4 regions of the Chitinophaga nivalis genome follow, and region 4 is predicted to be linked to each of the others. Evidence: riboswitches for the same ligand, from Rfam matches in the RefSeq annotation. Region 4 holds a riboswitch; each other region holds the start of a gene.
What was found. A riboswitch is a leader RNA that binds a small molecule or an ion and turns the genes downstream of it on or off. The one in region 4 is predicted to bind cobalamin.
Positions count from the first base shown of each region.

Region 1: another riboswitch for cobalamin. It lies ahead of OL444_RS08680 (DUF1852 domain-containing protein); the one in region 4 lies ahead of OL444_RS12040 (acyl-CoA thioesterase).
Region 2: another riboswitch for cobalamin. It lies ahead of OL444_RS13575 (TonB-dependent receptor); the one in region 4 lies ahead of OL444_RS12040 (acyl-CoA thioesterase).
Region 3: another riboswitch for cobalamin. It lies ahead of OL444_RS18660 (DUF5074 domain-containing protein); the one in region 4 lies ahead of OL444_RS12040 (acyl-CoA thioesterase).

Region 1 covers NZ_JAPDNR010000001.1:2,107,372-2,112,860, forward strand. Annotated here, with positions in the region: gene OL444_RS08665 (hypothetical protein) at 1-381, shown strand, start outside; gene OL444_RS08670 (inclusion body family protein) at 568-1,140, opposite strand; gene OL444_RS08675 (Lrp/AsnC family transcriptional regulator) at 2,571-3,056, opposite strand; cobalamin riboswitch at 3,195-3,376, shown strand; gene OL444_RS08680 (DUF1852 domain-containing protein) at 3,561-4,613, shown strand; gene OL444_RS08685 (methionine synthase) at 4,640-5,489, shown strand, end outside.
Region 2 covers NZ_JAPDNR010000001.1:3,305,132-3,310,620, forward strand. Annotated here, with positions in the region: gene OL444_RS13560 (AraC family transcriptional regulator) at 98-973, shown strand; gene OL444_RS13565 (alpha/beta hydrolase) at 1,081-1,977, shown strand; gene OL444_RS13570 (nuclear transport factor 2 family protein) at 2,054-2,503, opposite strand; cobalamin riboswitch at 2,636-2,842, shown strand; gene OL444_RS13575 (TonB-dependent receptor) at 2,956-5,025, shown strand; gene OL444_RS13580 (YncE family protein) at 5,022-5,489, shown strand, end outside.
Region 3 covers NZ_JAPDNR010000001.1:4,713,484-4,718,972, forward strand. Annotated here, with positions in the region: tRNA gene OL444_RS18635 (tRNA-Arg) at 2-75, shown strand; tRNA gene OL444_RS18640 (tRNA-Arg) at 220-293, shown strand; tRNA gene OL444_RS18645 (tRNA-Arg) at 446-519, shown strand; gene OL444_RS18650 (DoxX family protein) at 748-1,116, opposite strand; gene OL444_RS18655 (winged helix-turn-helix transcriptional regulator) at 1,248-1,604, shown strand; cobalamin riboswitch at 1,887-2,111, shown strand; gene OL444_RS18660 (DUF5074 domain-containing protein) at 2,447-3,790, shown strand; gene OL444_RS18665 (hypothetical protein) at 4,015-4,329, shown strand; gene OL444_RS18670 (hypothetical protein) at 4,408-4,821, opposite strand; gene OL444_RS18675 (hypothetical protein) at 4,859-5,359, opposite strand.
Region 4 covers NZ_JAPDNR010000001.1:2,941,053-2,946,541, reverse strand. Annotated here, with positions in the region: gene OL444_RS12050 (TonB-dependent receptor) at 1-1,064, opposite strand, end outside; gene OL444_RS12045 (PepSY-associated TM helix domain-containing protein) at 1,289-2,512, opposite strand; gene OL444_RS12040 (acyl-CoA thioesterase) at 3,057-3,440, opposite strand; cobalamin riboswitch at 3,764-3,952, opposite strand; gene OL444_RS12035 (glycoside hydrolase) at 4,053-5,489, opposite strand, start outside.

The DNA of each region.
Region 1 (5,489 bases), 830 kb from region 4:
ATCATACGTACGGAAAAAATAAAAGAGAAAGCCAGACAAGCGCAAACAGCTGTTTATACCCGTCTTTTTACGCGCTATCCGGTGTTGGTCATCAACCTGCAGAAAATGAATATTGTCTTTAACCCTAATAATTTATTCGACCTGGGACAACTGGGTACAGTATATCCTACTGCTGAAATAAAAGATGTTTGGGGAAAGCTGAAGGTGGAAAATGGTGGCATGCTTATGCAGAACTGGCAAGTGATTACATTGCCGGCAAGGGATAATCTGTGTGTAAAAGATGGTATTGTACAAGCGAATGGCTGGTCACTGGAATTGAATAAGCATTGGTACATTGAAAAGAAAGATAGCTTGCATTTTGTCTTGCTCAAACGGGAATAGTACCCGGAGCAACAGCTCCTTTATTGAAAGGGGCTATTTAAAGGAAACGAGTATTGCGCCGAAGAATTATAAGAAATTGAGACCAGCGTAGCTGGCCTGTATCAGGTTTCAGACATTATACAGCAGTTCCGTTTATGCAGAACTGCTGTATATAAAACATTGAATACGTAAAAGGATATCAGCGGCTTATTGTACCTGAATGGTTGGATCCCAGTAGAAGTAGCCATAAAGTACCTGATTCTCCCCGGATGCATCCAGCTCATATAGCGCCAGATAGATGGTGAAGACTTCAGTGCCTTTACTTTTTATCTTGGAATCAAATGAATAAAATGTGAGGGGGGTAGTTAATGGGGGAACACTATTGGGTGATGAAGGCACTACTGAACCAGTCCTGGTGATCGTATTTGTCAGAAAAGGGTTAAATACATTCACTGAGTCGTTGCCTTTTATTTTATAGACAATAACAGCATTTTCTGAATTACCGGAAACAGTCGTTGCCCTGAAAGAAACGGTATCTTGTAAATTTGCCTTGAAGGTAATATTCCCCGGGCCAGGTTCCGACACGAAGTGATCATAAGGGCATCTCATGGTGACACCCTGGTTGTAATGAATAGGCTGTGGTTTGTCCGGGTCCTGACTTGGATTGGGATTGAGGGACTTAATTTGTTCGACGTCAACGATTGTTAATACACTGATGTTGTTAACTACCGATCTTTGAGCAGTTCTTGAATGCTCGGGAGCTTGCGCTGTGTTTGACATATGAGGTGATGTTAAAGTTTTACCTACTCTGTTCTGGCTTTTCGGTATCCGCCATTGATTATATATATGTATATCAGAAAAGAATGCTGATCATCTCCGGAAAGAGAAGTCAAATGTGAGTAGATAACACCCGGAATGGGATAATATTGGTCAGTTAGTGTCCTTTTAAATGGTGCATTGATGTTATGGTATTTGAGGGTTGGGAATGAGGTTAGGAACTGGTTATTTGAGATCGTAAGTTTTTACGCTAATAGATAACAGCGCTTAATTTGATTTTGTTCATGAATGAGAAAAAATTTCAAAAAAAATTCTAATACAGAATGTAAGCATTCCTTATTATTATCTTGTTGATATGATTTGAATTTGTCTATGGTATTTGCGTTGTAAGCATGTCGCTCCTGGTCGCAAAGTGTTTTGTTATTGGCCCGGGTATTTTCTTGCGTTGTTTTAAAGGGCTGATACTGGTGCGGTTGCTCAATCCCAGACAATCTGCCCCCTAAGGATACATTCTTGCGACGGATGTAAATGGTTGCGGAGTTTGTGCATTTAATGACCTCAAAAAAGGGAAACACTAAGCGATTATGATCAACTGCTCACTATACTTATATCGCAAAACATACCTTTTTGAATTGATATTATGAGAAGCATATTGAAGCTGCCATATGGAAATTGCCAGGGCCATCGAATCTGGATGCTACCGCACCAGTTCTCTGGTTCGGTAGGTTGAAACCCATCTGCGAAGCTTGATATAAATTTATTGTAACGGATATAGAAAAATTGGAGAAAGGATTTTGCAGGAGTGAAATAAATACAATCATAACCAGTAAGCTCTCTCGGGGGAGTGATCCCAATCCTGACAATAATTTCAATTTAAAATTATCAAGTGAAACATGATTGCTTCTTAGATAACCTATCGTCTATTGGTGAATGTTTTTTTGAATTTTGACCACTACACATATGGGGATTTCTTAAACGTTGAGGAGCCTCTTTGTTAATATATTGTTGATTTCCTGAGAAGGATATTTATCGCATAGGGTATTTATCAAACGGTGCAAGCATTGAGAAAATATCGTCACTAATACTTGTGTTATCCTCTAATGTTTTGGTTGTTTTCACTCCTTCAATTAATTTAATGGGGTAAGGAATCAAAAATCAAAGGAAGTTTTTTGCGGACTACGAGGGACAACTTTCGAACCTTCTGATAGATGATCTATCTAAAATTGAGGATTTTTGTAAAGGACATCGACATCTTATAGATCAACGACATTCAGCTAAGCATTTTTACAAACATCTTCAACCCTAAAACTTTTAATTGCGCTTTGAGAATAAATAATTTGGTTACCACTGCACTCATACACTTGCATCCAATAATAAATAAATCTTAAATTTTCAAAATTTATTGTACCCATTAACCCAAACTTCTGTCACTATTAAAAGCAGAAATTATGCGAATTCTTGATCTCCGACATAACGAAGGTACTGTGCGCGCTGCCAATACTTTTTACTGAACCTAGTTTATTAAATACGAAATCCTGGTAATGCTTCATGTCACGGGCAAACACTTTTAGAAAAAAATCATAATCTCCAGAGATATTATAGCATTCAACTACCTCGTCAATCTTGAGAATATCCGCCACAAAACTATGTCCGATTTCCCGGTCATGTTGTTTTAGCTTGATATTGCAAAATACAATAAATCCCTGGTTGAATTTTTCCGGGTTGAGCAGTGCAATATATTTTTTGATGTAGCCATTGTTTTCCAGTCGTTTGACCCGTGCAACGACAGGCGAGGATGACAGATTAACTTCCTCGGCCAGCTCTTTAATCGTCCGGCTCGAATCATTCGTCAATAGCTTTAATAGTTTCAGATCGATCTCATCTAGTTGGTCCATAGCATAAATAACTTTAATGGCCATAAAAATAAAAAAATTACAGCATAAATAGCTAAAAGTAGTTTCAAATACGGCATTTTTTACTTAATTCTTGGTATTTAATAAGTTTTTATGGTCAAAAACATAACTTTGACAGCAATTTAATACTTCTGTTCTTTTCATATTTCAACAATCAGGAAAGGTTTTACTTAGCGGTGAATTAAAAGGGAATCGTGTGCAAATCACGAGCTGTCGCGCAACTGTAAGTAACACAACAGGGCTTTACAATAGTGGTCACTGCGAAAGCGGGAAGGCTGGTAAAAGCTGTTACAAGTCAGGATACCTGCCTTTGCTGTATTGGTCGATGCTTCCGCGTAAAGAGGTCATTGGTCAGATTGTACAAGTTTTAAGCCCATCAAGGCTTGATCACGCCTCTTCATGTACATATCTCTTCCTTAGGTCCTTTCTTTAGTGGTCGCAGCGTTTAATTGATAATTAAGTTAGCTATAGAATAATTGTTTTTTGAAAATAAAATAATTGCAACAACTAATGGAAGCGATCATATCAGAAAGTTCGAAAGTAAACGAACAAAAATACAGGGAAAATATTCAGAATACCATCAAGGATAATTTTGTGTTCACGCTGAAGAGTACATGTTTAGATGAAAACTATCACCCCTCAAGTCAAACGCGTCTGACAACCAATTTTGCAAACTTGGCCAGAGGAGCTAATCGCCAACAAAACTTACGTAATGCCTTAAATATGATTAACAATCGATTCAATGCATTGGCTCATTTGGATAATCCTAAAGGTGATCGTTACCTTGTAGAACTTGAAATCATCACAGTAACGATGAGTATTGGTGATAAGAATGGTATTAACAATCTGCCGTTGATTGAAGTTTTAAAAACGAATATTTTTGACCGTAAGACTAGCCAGCGTATCGAAGGTATTGCCGGAAATAATTTTTCCTCTTATGTTCGTGATTATGATTTCAGTATTTTATTGATCGAGCACAATAAAAATAAATCTAATTTTTGTATTCCTGAAAATTTTGGTGATTTGCACGGAAAACTTTACAAGTGCTTTGTGAGTTCAGCCACTTATAAAGAGCACTTTAAAATGTCTCCGATCATTTGTCTAAGTGTATCGGGCAACAAAACGTATACCCGCACTGAGTATCAGCATCAGGTTCTGGGTTTTGAGTATCTGCAGGATCAGTATTCTATCACTGATGAATATTTCTCTAAAATGGGCTTAAAAGTTCGTTTTTTCATGCCTCCGAACAGTGTGGCACCGATGGCTTTTTATCATTCCGGAGATCTGCTTGCTGATTATACTGATATTGGACTAATCAGCTCAATCAGTACGATGGAGACTTTCCAGAAGATTTATCGCCCTGAAATTTACAATGCAAATTCAGGGGCTGGGAAAATTTATCAACCTAGTCTTAAACACGAAGATTATTCACTGACCCGCGTGGTTTATGACCGTGAAGAGCGCAGCCGACTGGCTGTTGAACAGGGTAAATATGCTGAAGAGCATTTCATTAAACCTTACCAGGATATTCTTGAGCAGTGGGCTGCTAAATTCGCTAATTAATAAATCAAAGAAAATAAGAAACAACAATGGAAAAACTATTACCAACCTCAATTGTAGGAAGTTTACCTAAACCAGCCTGGCTTGCACCACCTGAGAAACTTTGGTCGCCCTGGAAATTAGAAGGAGATCAGTTATTGGAAGGGAAACAAGATGCTTTGCGCATTTCTTTGCAGGAACAACAATTGGCTGGGTTAGATATCATTTGTGATGGTGAGCAAACACGCCAACATTTCGTAACCACTTTTATCGAGCATTTAAGTGGTGTAGATTTTGAAAATCGCAAAACTGTGAGAATTCGTAACCGTTATGATGCGAGTGTTCCAGTGGTTGTAGGTGATGTTGCACGTCAAAAAGCAGTTTTTGTTGAAGATGCTAAATTTTTACGTAGACAGACTAATAAGCCTATAAAATGGGCATTACCGGGACCGCTTACAATGGTAGATACCTTATATGATGACCATTACAAAAGCCGGGAAAAATTAGCGTGGGAATTTGCGAAAGCACTCAATGAAGAAGCAAGAGAGCTGCAGGATGCAGGGGTAGATATTATCCAGTTTGATGAACCTGCATTTAATGTGTTCTTTGATGAAGTGAACGATTGGGGAATGGCAGCATTAGAAAGAGCCATTGAAGGTTTACACTGCGAAACTGCAGTGCATATTTGCTATGGTTATGGAATACAAGCCAATAACGATTGGAAAAAAACATTAGGTTCAGAATGGCGTCAATACGAAGAAATTTTCCCTAAAATTCAAAAATCTAAAATTGACGTGGTGTCATTAGAATGCCACAACTCAAATGTGCCTTTAAATTTAATTGAACTTGTTCGAGGCAAAAAAATAATGGTTGGTGCAATTGATGTGGCCACCAATACTA
Region 2 (5,489 bases), 360 kb from region 4:
AAAGTTAAATAATTAAATGGTACGAATAGCCGGGGAGGTGGTTCCGTTTTGATGTCCCACCAATGATTTATGTTTGTTGGATAATTGTATGCATGCCATGATTCCAACTTATAAGATGGAAGACTTTCCTTCCCATAAAACACTGGCGCATTTTTTTCGATTGGAACGATTTGAGGACCTGTCGTGGCCAAAAGATTTGCAATGGCCGCACAAACATGATTTTTATGAAATCATCTGGGTCACGGAGGGAACCTTTACACATACTATCGATTATCACGATATCTTTATTCAAACAGGTACACTGCTAATCACTGCTCCTGGTCAGATTCACCTGTTGCATACACCGGAAAAGGTAAAAGGTTATAGTATCGCTTTCACCGAGCAATTCCTGCTGGCACATCATACACAGGAATCTGTTTTTGAACTTACTTTTCTGGAGGATAGCTTCACTAAACCATATCTATGTTTAGACGAAAGCATGCAACAGGAGTTGCGTGCGATTATTGATCCGCTGACAGCAGAGCTGGACCGGCCAGTGAAAGTGCCTTTAATCATCAATGGCTTACTGTTTGTTTTACTGAATCGTATTCAGCGATTCATGCACAATGATCCCGTAGCATTGAAAGACACTTTTCAGGTGGTCTTGCTTAAAAGGTTTAAGAAACTGATAGCGCAACATTATAGGGAAGCGACGCCGTTAACCTTTTATGCAGATAAGCTGCATATATCTGCCAATTATCTCAATAAAATTGTCCGGCAGTTAACGGGTAAGACGGCAGGGGAGATGATCCGCGATCGGGGCCTGATAGAGGCAAAACGGATGTTGGTTTATTGTAACCTGCCAATCGGTGATATTAGCGATCAGCTGGGGTTTAAGGACTTTTCTTATTTCTCCCGTCAGTTTAAAAAACAGGAAGGCGTATCGCCCGCTGCATATCGTAAACGCATGCACGAAAAATATCTGAACAGGTAACCTTGATATTTTGGAATGAAAAGTACCAATGTTGGCCGGTTATTTTCTAACAGGCAGGGTGGTTGTCATCCGAGATTTGCTGTTATAAATACTAAAACAATAACAGTATGAAAGAAGGTTTGAAAATCGCCAGGGATTACTTTAAGAAGCACCTGGATCTGCATGCACCCATCGTTGAACTACGTATTGCCGCAGCTAAAATGTATGCCACCTTACCTGTGGCTGCTGATATTATTTATGAAACCGTATCCGTCGGAAATCTAACCGGTGAATGGACGATGGCCCCCGGTGCCAGCGATACCCATGTGCTGTACTATATACATGGTGGTGCATTTCTGATTGGCAGCCCGGCAACACATCGGGGAGAAATCAGTGAACTGGGGAGAGCGGGGAAAATGAAAACCTTCGCCCTGGATTACCGATTAGCACCTGAGCATCCGTTTCCGCAACCCCTGGAAGATATATTTGAGGGATATCTATGGTTGCTGGAGCAAGGATATAAGGCCGAAAATATTATTATTGGCGGCGATTCTGCGGGAGGCAATGCGACTATCAATGTATTGCTTTTCGCGCGGGACAGAGGCGTACCAATGCCAGCCGGCGGTATCCTGATATCTCCATGGATAGACTTAGGACAAAGTGGCGCCACCTACAGAACCAGAGAAGGCATAGATCCGATTGTAAGCCGTAGCGTGATTGAAAGACAGGCTGCCGCGTATTTGGGCGGCGCTCATCCGGAGCTGCCGGTGGCTTCCCCTGTTTATGCAGCTGTTCATGGTATCGCGCCGGTGTATGTGATCGTGGGAGAAGCAGAGGAGATGTTGAGTGAAGCCCTGACGTTTACACACAATGCAGCTATGGCAGGCGTACATGTAAGGTTGGAAGTCTGGCCCCGGATGATCCATAACTTTCCCTTGTGGCATGCGCTGTTGCCGGAAGGAAAAGAGGCTATAAAAAAAGCAGGGGAGTTTATGATGGCTTTAACCGGAGGTAGATCCTGTTGATCAGGTGCCGGTAATACAAATGAAGCAAAGGTCCGTATGCCGGATCATCAGGCATACGGACCTTTACGGTATACGATTACTTATGCTGCGAGCTATCATTATATTGCCAAAGCACATTAATAATTTTCCAGGTTCCATTCAACTTAACAAGGTGCATATAGTCGATCCAGTCATCTGCGATCAGTTTAAGGGACGCTGTTCTGTCTGAAACATCCAGCAGTTTCACTTCTTTCTTAGGTACAGGTGGAAATTTATCTTTGTTCCTATTGTAGCTTTCTGCCAGTAGTACCATAGATTCGGTAGATGTTTCCCGGAGATAATCTTTGTTGGTGGCTTTATCTTTCCAAAATGTACGCTTCACCATCCTGGGGTGTAATGCCCTTTCCATCTGCGCCGGATTCGGTGTATGCTGTGATTCGATATAATCGAGTGCGGCTTGTTTGATGGCGATGCTATCTTGTTTTGTCTGACTAAAACACCAGGTGCCTGATAGCAATAATAATGTGAAAATATAGAAGGATTTCATACCTATAAATATAGGTATGGAAGACTGGCATGCAACAGATATTGTGTTAAGCGGCTTAAAATATGGTTGTATATGCCTGCTACGCTTTTCATATATATTTTAACTTCTTCCTTCTTTATCAATTATTTGTCGTAATATTACGCCGCAATTGGTTTTTAACATAAATTTCACAATGTTAGAATTAATAGGGAATCAGGTGGAAATCCTGAGCAGTCCCGCTACTGTAAGTTCTATTACAACACTTTGACATCTACTCGCCACTGTTTTTAGTGAATAAAAATGGGAAGGCCGTCTAAAGTGAGAACAAGCCAGGAGACCTGCCAATGCAGCTAAATTTTTTAAAGCTTTCGAGGATGAGGCTTTGAATACAACTTGCACTGAAATTATTTCGGGGTCTTTTGTTTTCGTATGTCATCTGGTAGGCTATCAGACAAATCCAACTATTAACCTGTATGTCAAACGCATTAAAAACGTTGCCAATAACGTTTTTAGCATTTATTTGCACCAACCTGTACGGACAGCAAACCTATCGCAACACTACACCAGTGGATACCGGTAAGGTGAAGACTTTACGGGGAGTTACTATTTATACATCTGTATATAAAGAAGTGATTCCTTCGCAAAAACTATCCGGCGATAACTTAAAAAGTTTAAACAGTTTTTCTGTAGCAGATGCCATACGCTATTTCGCAGGTGTGCAGGTAAAGGATTATGGCGGAATAGGCGGACTGAAAACTGTGGATATGCGCAGTATGGGGACTAACCATATGGGCGTATTCTACGATGGTATTCAGTTAGGTAACGCACAAAACGGACAGATAGATCTGGGAAAGTTTTCAATGGATAACATTGAATCCATCTCTATGTACAATGGTCAGAAAAGTGAAATTTTTCAACCAGCAAGAGATTACGGATCTTCCGGTAGTATCTATCTGCGGAGCAGAAAGCCGGTCTTCGATTCTGCCAAAAACACCAACTTCAAGGGCGTTTTAAAAACAGGTTCGTTTGATTTAATCAATCCCTCCGTATTACTGGAGCGGAAGTTGAATAAAAATATAAACTATTCCATCAGCAGTGAATATATCAGGTCTTCCGGTCGTTACCCGTTCCGGTATAAAAGAGTATTCCCTGAATCCGGGGACGTGGCCTGGGATACCACTGCTATCAGACATAATGGAGATATCAATGCGTGGAGGCTGGAAGGTGGATTATATGGTAATATCAATCGGGGGGTATGGAATGCCAAAGCGTACTTCTATGATTCGGAAAGAGGTATACCAGGGGCTATCGTCAATAATGTCTGGAAACGTGCGCAAAGACAATGGGACCGGAACTTCTTCCTGCAGGGCTCTTTTCAAAAAAATGTTGTCTGTGGGTACGATATCCAGGTGAATGCAAAGTATGCCAACGATTATATGCGCTACCTGAATCCGGATCCGGATTTAATGCATATAGATAATAGTTTTCATCAGCAGGAGTGGTATGGTTCCATTGCCAACAAGTATAGTGTGTCGAAAAAGATTGATATCAATTTGTCGACGGACTTCCAGTATAATACGTTGCGTTCTGATCTGGCTGGTTTTGTATTCCCGAAGAGATTTACTTCCCTGGTAGCATTGGCCGGAGCAGGAGAATTTGGGAAGTTGAAAATGCAGGCCAGCGTGTTGGGTACGTTTGTCAATGAGCGGGTTGTCAAAGGAAATACGCCGGTAGGCAATGCTGCCGTTGCCGCCCCATCCAAACAGGAAGTGACACCAGCTGTTTTTCTCTCCTATAAACCCTTTTCCCGCGCGGATTTTAATATAAGGGCCTTTTACAAGAATATTTTCCGGATGCCTACTTTTAATGATTTGTATTACACGGATATTGGTAATATCAATCTGGAGCCGGAGTATACACATCAATATAACCTGGGTTTTGCCTACCGTAAAAACCGCATCGGTTCCGTTTTAACGGAGTGGCAGCTACAAACTGATTTTTACTACAACCAGGTTACCAATAAAATAGTCGCCGTTCCCAAGGGCAGCGGTATGTATCGCTGGATGATGATGAATCTGGGAGATGTAGAAATAAAAGGTGTGGATGTTGTATCAGACCTGGCCTTTTCTTTTCCGGCAGGTATTTTACTGAATATAAGAACAGCTTATACCTATCAGCAGGCACAGGATTTTACGGGAAGAAAAAGTACAGCGCTGAAAGAGATCACCTATGGCGGACAAATTCCCTATATCCCCTGGCATAGTGGTTCATTCATCTCCAGTGTACAGTATAAATCCTGGCGACTGAACTACAGCTTTATTTACGTGGGAGAACGTTACCATAATTCAGCGAATATACCGGAGAACTATGAGCAGCCCTGGTATACACACGATCTCTCTGCTTCTAAAAACATACAGTTTAAACGATATCGCTTCCGGATTTCCGGAGAGCTGAACAATGTTTTCAGTCAGGATTATGAAGTGGTATTGAATTACCCGATGCCTAAACGAAATTATAAAATCATTTTATCCGTGGAACTATGAGCAGGCATTCCTTATGCTTTATCGCACTGCTGCTGATTTTTGGGATCTCCTCCTGCAGGAAGGATGTAGCCGTATTCATCAATGATGGCGTCAAGGTAGACTCGGCCGTTAAAAACAATTTTGCCGGCTTTTATCTGCTGAATGAAGGTAATATGGGCAGTAATAAAAGTACACTGGACTATTTTGATTTTGCTACCGGTGTATTTCGCAGAAATATTTATGCGGTCATTAATCCCAATGTACCGAAGGAATTGGGCGATGTAGGAAACGACATCGCTATTTATGGTAACCGGTTGTATGCGGTCATCAATGCTTCCAATAAAGTAGAGGTAATGGAAGCCGGTACTGCGCGCAGAATCGGGCAGATTGGCATTCCCAATTGCCGCTATATAAAATTCGATAAGGGATTTGCCTATATCACTTCCTATGCCGGACCTATTGAAATTAATCCGGATTATAAGCAA
Region 3 (5,489 bases), 1.8 Mb from region 4:
CGGCTTCGTAGCTCAACTGAATAGAGCATCTGACTACGGATCAGAAGGTTTCTGGTTTGAATCCAGACGAGGTCACAAAATAAAAAATGCTGCATACTATTGCAGCATTTTTTATCACCAAATTTATATTTGTGAAAAAGTCATCAAATATAAAAAATTGAAAAATAATTTGTTAGAATTGAAAAATATTCTACACTTGCCATCTCGAAAGAGAAAAACGGCTTCGTAGCTCAACTGAATAGAGCATCTGACTACGGATCAGAAGGTTTCTGGTTTGAATCCAGACGAGGTCACAAAAAGAAAAAAATGCTGCATATTATTGCAGCATTTTTTATCACCAAATTTATATTTGCAAAAAAGTTGTCAAATATAAAAAGTTGAAAAATAATTTGTTAGAATCGTAAAAACTTCTACATTTGCCATCTCGAAAGAGAAAAAACAAAATGGCTTCGTAGCTCAACTGAATAGAGCATCTGACTACGGATCAGAAGGTTTCTGGTTTGAATCCAGACGAGGTCACAAAAAGAAAAGGTTTCAGCATCTGCTGGAACCTTTTTTCATTGGTGCCTGTCGCATTGCCTATATGATCCACCACTCCATTCCATTAGTTAATCCATACAAAACAAACAAGCCTCATCTGAACTCCCGCACGCATCTTTATAACCTCCTGCCGGCAAAAATCAACACTGACGATAAAGCTGATCCTTCTCCTTTACCAGGGCAGCAAAGAAGAAGGATACGTAAACATTATGCGGTAGCATTATGCACTACTTTACGCATGCTGAAATAAGAAACGAGTAACAACGTTTCAAATATCAATGGCGGCAGGATATGGCCCAAAGCATCCCCCGCAAAGGCATGTGAGGCTGCTGCGCTGAGAAATAAAACAGTAAAGCCTGCATAACCCCATTCCTTCCACGGTGTATAACGGGGAAGACTTAAAAGAATAATACCGATACATTTTCCGGTACCAATCAACAGCGGCAGAAAATCCGGATAACCCAGATGCCGTACCGTGGTCAGTACAAAATCCATTCTCATCAGATCAGTAATAGCCGTTAAAAACAGGATGACAAGAAAAATAATGGTCGTAATGCGATAAGTCCGTTTCATCATAAATTTGTTAATAATTTATATAATAACTTTAGGGTATCAAATGTATTAACACATTGAATATCAAACAATATGGCACGGCAAGGTGCGTTACGTACCTATAGGTATGTAATGATGAAAATCAATCAACTACTATGAAAGTTTTTTTGAAAAATGAAGAGAGTATAGACTTTTGTCCGGTAAGGGATGTCTTTGATCGTATCGGGAATAAATGGGCGATGATGATCGTACTTACTTTAGGACAAACCAATCATCCGATGCGCTATCACCAGGTGCAGGAAGCCATTGGCGATATTTCGCAGAAAATGCTGACGGCTACTTTGAAACACCTGCTGGAAGACGGACTGATTGCCCGGCAAATGTATCCGGAGATTCCGCCAAGAGTTGATTATTCCCTGACGGCGAAAGGAGAGAGCCTCCTGCCTCATTTATATAACCTCGCAGCATGGGCCAATGAACATATGCGGGAGCGCAGTCCTAAAGCCGGATGAATGGCTACTGCAGACTACCTGTCCGCTTTTTTTTCGTAGCAGCATTTGTACTAACGAAACCGGCAAGTGGTAATTAATTGTTGAGAATAAGTAGCCCTAACCCTTTACGGACGTAGGTTACAGGTAGGTATAGCCGATAGCGCGTATGTTTGTATAAGCAGACAGTAGGTATGTATCTTTTGAAGGCGATGCTATCCTGCCCCCTGAAAATAACTGTTGCTATCTTGCTCCCTGCAGTGTTTATTTCCTGTTTCCTGTTTGGTGATTACATATACTTACCGTACGTTTGTGACCGCAATTGGTTATACCGGTGTAGTGCCGGTATATTAAAAGGGAATCCGGTGTGAAACCGGAGCTATCCCCGTAGCTGTAATCCTGCACAACTGCCATGGCAGTTGTCGTTTTTTCGGAATTATTCTCCTCGCCACTGTTGTGCTGCGGCATAACGGGAAGGCCCCTCCGGAAAAGCAGGAAAGCCAGAAGACCTGCCAGCTGCCATTAATCATTCAGCGCTTTCGGGTGAAAGGCAAGGAATGCAAGCCAGACTATGGCTTTCTTTTCTCGTTTTATCATTTATGGCTGCGGATGACAGATCACAGGCTAATCCTGTGCACGTTTTAGTATTATAAATTTCCACGTTCATACAGTAGCTGGTATGCTGTATAGCTGTTTTGTATGTTGAAAACAGGATGAACGTTTGTTGCCTTTGTATCATGTAATTTAAAACCCTATGAGCGGACAGTAACAGTTTTACCTATTTGGCTGTAACTATAATGCAACAGATGATGATGACATATAAGTACCCTTAACCTCCCACATACTCATCTTTTAAAAAAGAGAAAATGAAAAGACATGTACTATCATGGATGAGCGCCCTTTTTTTACTGACGGTAGTATCCTGCCGTAAAAATGAAGTCCCTCCCTCATCACCAGTCAGTGAGACTGCCACACTCCGGTATAATATGGCAGTAGGGGATAGCCGCCTGCTGCAGCCGGCTCCCGGTTATCCACCCGGAAAAAATTTTAACTGGACGGTCAACGGCGAGGCAGCCGGTCATGATGCTGCTTACCGCTTTGCCGCCAAAGAACGCGGAGATTACCGCATTGTATTTACCTCAGGTGATCAACGGAATGGTGTTGATTCTGTTGTATACCAGGTAAAGGTTACCGGTAAGTATGAGAATGGATTTTTCATGCTGCACGAAGGGCAATATGCCACCAACAACGGCGACATGGCCTATTACAGCTACGACAGTAATAAGGTTACCCAGGGAGTGTATAAGCTGGAAAATCCGCTGAAGAACCTGGGGCCTACTACAGCCACCCTGCAGTTTGCCACCATCTTTAAAGGCAAAATGTATATGGTCGTAAAAGTAGGTGGACCTATGGTGGTCACGGATGCCTATACCATGAAAGAAACCGGCCGCATAGCCACCCTGCCGCAGGATGAAGGGCATGCCTTTCTGGGTATAGATAGTACCCGTGGCTTGCTGAGTGCTGCCGATGGGATTTACCGCGTTAGCCTCAGTGCTCCTGCTATTGGCGCCAAAGTGGCTGGTATCAACAGTTCCGCCGGTGATATGCTGTTATCCGGCAACTACATTTTTACCCTTACGAAAGATGATGGTATTGTAATACTGCAGGCCAGTAACTATAGCATTGTAAAAAAACATGCGAAAGGTACGATTGGCTTTGCCCGCACCAATGATGGTGCAGTATGGGCTGCCGGCGATTCGGCATTGGTGAGGATTGATCCGGTGACGTTGCAGATTACCGAAACCAAACTGCCCTTTAAAGTAACGAATGCCTGGGCATATCTCTCCTGGAGATCCGGTTCTATTACAGCCGGCAAAGCAGGCAATGTGGTATACATCGCTGCCCGGAAAGAAGCCCCCGGTATTGGTGGTATGCTCGAATATGGCGGCACTACCGTGTATCGTTATATTCCCGGTACACCGTCTTCGCTGTCAGCTCCCTTTATTACCCTGCCTGCCGGCCACTATTTCTATGGATCTGCAGTACGGTATAATGATGCGAAACAGGAACTGGTGGTTCCTACGCTCGGCGCAGAATGGGGGAACAGCAACAATAACAGATGGCTGATATATAATGCCAATACTGGTGCCCTGAAACAAACAGTTCAATATACAGGTTATTACTTTCCTGCCCTCCCGGTCTTTCATTGATTCATTTCCCCGCATTGTTTGTTATAAACCATTGATGAGAGCCGGTACTATTACCGGCTCTTTTTTTATGTCTAGCGCCATACCAGGCGTATGGGCCCGACCAGCATCATTCGTGTATTCATAGCTGTTATGTTTGCCGGCCATCAGGAGGGGAAATGTAATATGTGGTTTAAAAATTATATATTGGATCCCTGTAATGATTTTAATCCCCTAAAACCTATACTATGATTATTTATGGCCGCAGAAGTTTCTGCATGAAATCCTTTCAGCTGGCAGATATCGGTATCGCCAACGATATCCCTGACTTTGTAAAATTTGAAGTCAGACAAACGTATGTACATATTTACTGGATTCCACTTTTCCCCATTGGCAAAATATGGTGCGTTCGCAAAACGGATGATAAGCTGTATGAGGTGAATGCAGAAATATTGCCTGCACTGCAATCATTGCCACATCCGAAGGTATCCTGGGTGGCTTTCATCGGCTTAATACTGATCGGGGTACTTTTCCTGGCTTTTGTAGTAGCCGGAAGACTGTAGTTGCCTCGTTGTTTATATAAAGCCGGTACAGGGAACGACCTGCTGAAGGGCTGCCCGTACCGGCTTTATCGTAGCCTGCTATTCGAATAAAGTCAGTTCATCCCGGGTAAGGGCGTGAAAAAGATTCTGCAGCTGGTGCACGTGTACGATCGGAAGGCCATAGGGCACCAACCCGGTAGGTGCGTCTGTAAAAGGCTGGAAAACGTTGTTTTCATAGCGGATATGCACACTGTTCAGCCGGTTGTATTTAAGCGAATAAACCTTTACATCTTCTCCATACTCCGCTTCGCCCCGGATGAATCCGAACCTGGACAACAGGTATACATCCAGTACTACCGGATTGGCTTTGGCGCAGGGAATTTTACTGAGCGGCAATCCGGAATTATAAATAAATTCTTCGAATATACCTTCTACAAGGAAGGCGGTTTCCTCCATATTACGATCAAAATAAGACACGTAATTACCTATTCTGATGTCTGATGCTGTTATCATGCAATGTATACGATTGATATAATGAGTATGGCCGGTATCAGGCACACCTGGAGGCTTTTATCTGCAGTGATGCACAGAGGTCCAGTATAGTGGTGATATCATTGGCCGGTACAAAAATTACCTGTATGTCGTCGCCATAACTATCTCCGAAATAGATGGGCGCCACCTGAATATCATTGGCTGCCAACTCGCCGTTCAGCCAGTTGAAATAAGCCGTGAGATCCGGCAGTTGCTGGTTGTACGGATAATCCGGCAGGTCGTTGTCTTCAAAAATTTCCTGTACCTGTTCATGGAATTCATCCATCTTATCGGATACGGCAAAGTAATCATACAGTTCGGCTGTGAGTATAAAAGCGGTGAGTCCCTGCGGATCTACTTCCAGCAACCATAACATGTCTTCATCTGTTTCCCGGAAATAGGCTTCCGGGTCTTGTTTGGCCGTCAGGCAAATATCGGCTATCTCCGTAGCAGTTGCTGCATCAATGTGATAGCAGGTGAGGCTGTTGATTAATTGTACCAGGGCTGTTTTTTCCTTCATGACAAAACGGTTTCATTATACGGTGCGTTTGCCTGCAACCCCGCTGGTCATCACTTTGGGGGCCTGCAAACGCGGATAAATATAACAATTTTACCCGATAGTCACCCGGAGCAGGTCCCGTTAAATCATT
Region 4 (5,489 bases):
AAAGAGCCATCAGGCCGGATGATAGCCGTTGTCTGCTGATTATCTTCCGGCCAGTTACCCAGCCAGGTGTTGATACCCAGACTAAATTCGCTGAGGGAGTCTGCCATATAATCGACACTGATTTCTGCAGATCCATGTGGCATCACATTATCTTTTTCGGTATGCTGACGCAAAGAACCGGCGGGTTTATTATTCGTGAGCGTAATACGTTCCAGGTCGGAAACGGTTTTGGACTGCAGCCTGTGCAGGTGTCCGGCAATATTTACATTCCACTTGTTCTGCGAAAAGGAAATACGTGGATTGAGCGCCTGTTCCCAGTTACTGGCCATTACCTCCAGCGCTCCGCTGAATTGTTTTCTGCCTTTTTTGGTAATGATGTTGATCACCCCCGCTGCCCCTTCTGCATCATATTTGGCAGAGGGCGTGGTAATTACCTCCACGGATTTGATCATATCTGCCGGCATCATATTGAGGGCATCCGCAGCACTGCGGGCCATCTGACCAGAGTATTTACCATTCACCAGTATTTTCAGGTTGGTACTTCCCCGCATGGATACGTTACCCTGTGCATCCACATTCAGCACCGGTGCTTTACGCAATACATCCGCGGCAGTACCTCCTTTATTACTCAGATCATTTTCTGCATTGTATACCAGCATACCAGGCTGCTGCGACACCAGCTGACGTGTAGCCGCCACCGTGATCTCTTTCAGTTGCTGGGTACCTGGCGCCAGGAACAACGTATCCAGACTCACTGTTTTTTTGGCAGCAGGAACGATTAATGGCATTCTATACATCCGGTATCCGATAGAAGTCACTACCACGGTATATTCACCGGCAGCGGGCAGGGTATATTTAAAGCTGCCGTCGGTTTCACTGTAGGCAGCAGCAACCGGCTGTCCTTCTTTATTGAGTACGCCTACGGTTACATAAGCGACCGGTTTTACAGAAAGGGAATCCACAATAGTACCTTTTACGGTATACTGCTTTTCCTGCGCCTGTGCAGCCATTATGGTAAATGGCAGGCTTACCAGCCCAAGCAAGGCTATCTTCCAATTCATCATGTCTGTCTTTTTTTGAACAATGCGCTCCCGTGCGGGCCGGGTCATACAGCCTGCCATTTCAGAGATGGTGTACAGCCGCATACGATACGCCTGTTACCGGGATAACATTAATAAATCAGTGTATTTATTTTCATAGTATCAGCTATCCGTATAGAAATTTTGCTTGCTACAGGTGATTGTTCTATACTTTTTTCAACGGATAGCCTGTTTTCAGGCAGCTGGCATTACACCTGTGGTACAGGGCGTGCAACAGCAGCTTTTGTTTTTACAGCTACAGGTTTCTTCTTCTTTTTCCGTTTGCCCCACCATACCAGGAAACCGGTTATCGGCAGGGTAGCACCGATAAGGCTGGCAAAGAAGGCGGCAAATTTTCCGGGTAATCCCAGTATGCTACCCACATGGATATCGTAGTTCATGCGTCGCAGTTTGTCTCCAAAGCCGGCTTGCGCATAAGGCACTTCATCTCCTTTCAGTTCCGCAAGGGTATACTGATCAAACGCATAACGCTCATGATTGTAATATTGTCCTTTACTGGGATATACTATTACCGTAATCACGCTGGCAGCATCCGCCGAATCCGGGAAACTCATATAAAAGCCGCTGGAAGCCGGATGCTTCTCTGCTACCTTGTCCCACGCCAGGTCCATAGACTGTGCCGGGGTGTATTTTTTATGAGGGGCCTGCAGCGTATCGGAAACCGGCCGACTATCTTTAGATATTGATTTACCACCGGTAGTGGTCCAATACACTCCTTTACTCCACCAGTCCAATCCCCACACCATACCTGTCATACCAATGGCCAGCAATACCAGCAATCCGTAGAAACCCAGTACATTGTGCAGGTCGTAGTTCACCCGTTTGAAACTGGCGCCCCACTTGATTTTAAAGCTTTGTTCGCGGGTATTTTTATTCCATTTTTTAGGCCACCATAATACCAGACCGCTGATCAGGGTAATAACACATATCAGGGTACTGTAATTGATGATAGGACGGCCTATTTTATATGGCAGCCACAGGAAGCGGTGTCCGTTGAGTATCCAGCGGAAAAAGTCCGCTTCACCCGGCTTACGGGTTTCTTTGCTGATTACTTCGCCGGTATAGGGATTTATTTTCAGGGAAGATCCACCTCTTCTGCTACCGACATTGGTTTCAATCGCCCGGCCTTCGCGGTAAAGCATATAGCCCGGCTTTTTACCAGGGTACTCCTTATCCACAATTTCCATAATACGGGAGGGAGATATCACAGCTTTACCTGGCTGTGTAGCCACCACGGTACGTGGTTCGAGGATACCGGTAATTTCTTCATTAAATACCCAAATGCAGCCGGTGATACAGATGATCACAACGATGATACCTGATATCAGTCCCAGCCAAAGGTGCAGCCAGGCAGAAATACGATAGAATAAGGACCGGGAACCGGGTTTATGTGCTGGTTTTGGTTTTTTCATCAGTATTTCATTTTAGCAGTAAAAACGTAGGAAACAGTTATCTCACAGATGCCGGCTATCTTATTAGCACTACCTGGCAACAGGGCAAGGGTGTAATAATTGTTTATCAGTCGTTTTTTCTTCGTATGCATTTTTTTGAATGATATTATAATAATACTTTACGGATAACGCGATTGGCTATACTCAGGGAACAGGCAGGAATATCCGGTATCGTTTATTTCCTGATTTCACGTTGCAGTAATACTTCCCGCAGATGAAGCACCGGTTTTCATCCGGTGATCAGTGCACAAAAGTATTTGAATATTCACGGAATCATTTTCGATATCGGGAAATTTTTAGCGTGCGGAATGGGATATATTTTCCGCATTGATGTAGGGGTGGTGCTGGTTACAGGCGCTTCAACTTATCGTGAAAGGGATCTATCAGGGGGTTTTAACGGATTCAATTCCGGGCCGGATTCCGCTGCTGCTGGTCAGCAGGGCGGAAAACCGGCCTGATAGGGAATTGCAAATAAAAGGGATGCGCTATTAAACGCAGCCCCGGGTTATAGGACTTTCACAGGTTTTTTCTGGTCATCAATGGCCACAAAGGTGAACGTTCCGGAGATCGCCAGCTCTCTCACATCCGAATACATCTCTTCAATAAAAATCTCTACCGATACTTTCAGACTGGTATTGCCTACCTTGGTTACTCTGCCAATCAGCTCAATGATGGTACCGGCAGGAATTGGCTTGGTAAAATCAATCCGGTCAGATGAAACGGTGACTACTTTTTTACGGGTAAAGCGGGTAGCGGTAATAAAGGCTACTTCATCCATCAGGTACATCGCAGTACCACCAAACATGGTATCATAATGGTTGGTGCTTTCCGGGAAGATCGCTTTGAAAATGCGTGTTTCTGATGCCTGGATACGTTCTTCTATTGTCATGTTTCCGATGGTTTGATAAACGAATAAATAATATTTTATCCTGCTATACAGCAGGTATTAACGGAAAAGCCTATACGCTTTTCCGCAATAGTTTTGCTGAATGATATACAAACCGTCAGGGCAACTGCCAATCGTCACCGGCAGGCCATGTGGCTACCCGATTATCATTCAGTCAGGGACAGTGTTTCATGTGGAAGTATCAATGAAGGAAGGCATACCAACAGATAGGTATCATCTGTCAGCATTTACGTGACGGCTGTAGTATACAACCAGGCGTCACTATTATCCTGTGCATTGACACCGCTTCAGTCCACGAAAGCATTGTCAAAAAACAAATAAGGCAGGTATCCTGGCTCGCAGCATTTTATTCGTTCTTCTCATCCTCTCGGACAATGAACATGGAGGAATAAAATCGGGTAGCTGCTTACAGTTGCGGGACAGCCCATGATTTACACATGGTTCCCTTTTAATGCTTTTGCGCGGCAAAAGCAACCTTTATCTGTAAAGAGTGGCACAAATATACACATTAAAACATTACGCAACGGCCCGAAGTGCATACAGTGAATTACTATATGCACTTCGGGCCGTTGCGTACTATATAAAAAATCGTGGTTATTGCTGTTTGCCGGTGAAGGTAATTACGCTGCGCGGAGGCGCTACCACATCGATGGTACCATCTGCGTTGGCAGCCTGCGGTGTACCCTGTGCCCAGCGGGCAGCTCCTTCTGCCGTCAGATAGGAAGTTAAGGAACCTGCACGGAAACCTTTCAGCTGCAGGTGGCAATTCACAGCATCTCCGGTGGTATTGGTCATCACCACGGTGAAGTTACCGGTCTGCGGCTCTTTGTAAGCCGACATCTGCACATTGGCGTTGCTGTTGCTAACACCGATACGTACATAACCCGGATGGATAAAGCGGGAGTATTGTCCCATTACATCGTATGTTTTAGGATATTCCAGTTTACCATCAGCCGTTGTACCAATGAGTGATTCATTGTTACGGATAGCCAGCATTCCCAGCCAGTAAACAAAAGCATTCACATTACACTCTGCCAGGAATTTATGCATGCTGGTCGCAAAGGCCAGTCCTTCCGTCATGCTGTTATCATAGATACCATTATCGTCGCTGATTTCTGTGAGCCAGATAGACTTACCCTGTGTGTTGAAAGTCCAGGGTGCAGGACGTTGGTTGTAGCGGGGCTTTTTAGAGATCATCAGTCCCGGCAGATCTACGATTTCCGGATAACCATGTCCGGCAAAGATATCTACCTGACTGGCATCTATACCGGATAAAAAGCCCTGTGCAGTACCCCACGCTGCATTTTCAGAAGCGATGATTTTTGTTTGGAGTCCATTCGCCTGTAAGGCAGGCCGCAGGTTGTTGGTAATAAATTCACCCAGGTGTTTGCTGTCCCAGTAAGAAGCATCCCAGTCAGATACAACGTTCTCCGGTTCGTTGGTAGGAGAGATCGCGTAGAAGTCGATACCCTGTTGCTGATACGCTTTTACAAAACCCGCCAGGTATTTGGCGAAGTTGGAAGAGCAGCAGTTGAAGTTAAGCCCATTGAACCATTTCGCATTGATCACCGCATTGGTTTTCATATACAACGGCGGTGTCCAGGCACTGGCAATAGCTACCGGTACATTATATCTTTCTTTTACTTTCTTCAATATCCACAATTGCCCTACCTGTTCGCGTGCATCTTCGCTGAGATTTTTGTAGGCAGCGCTGTTGGGATCCATGTTGATATCCGCGCCGGCTGGCAGAATGGTGACCTTACCTGTTTGTGCATCAAAAGGGAAAGTATGCAATACCTTGCTGCGTATAATAGACAGCTGCAACCCGCTGTTGCCGAAGAGCCGCTCCATCACTGTGTCGCGGTTGGCCGATTCAAAAAATGGCATGATACGTCCACCGAAAGTACCAAAACCTTCCATCCGCTGATAGGTTTTATCCCAGTCGAGGGTAACACCCGCTGCTTGCTGCGCCAGTGCGGTACCGGCATGTACGGCCCGGTTATCGTCTTTGTTTACAGTATCCTGTACTGG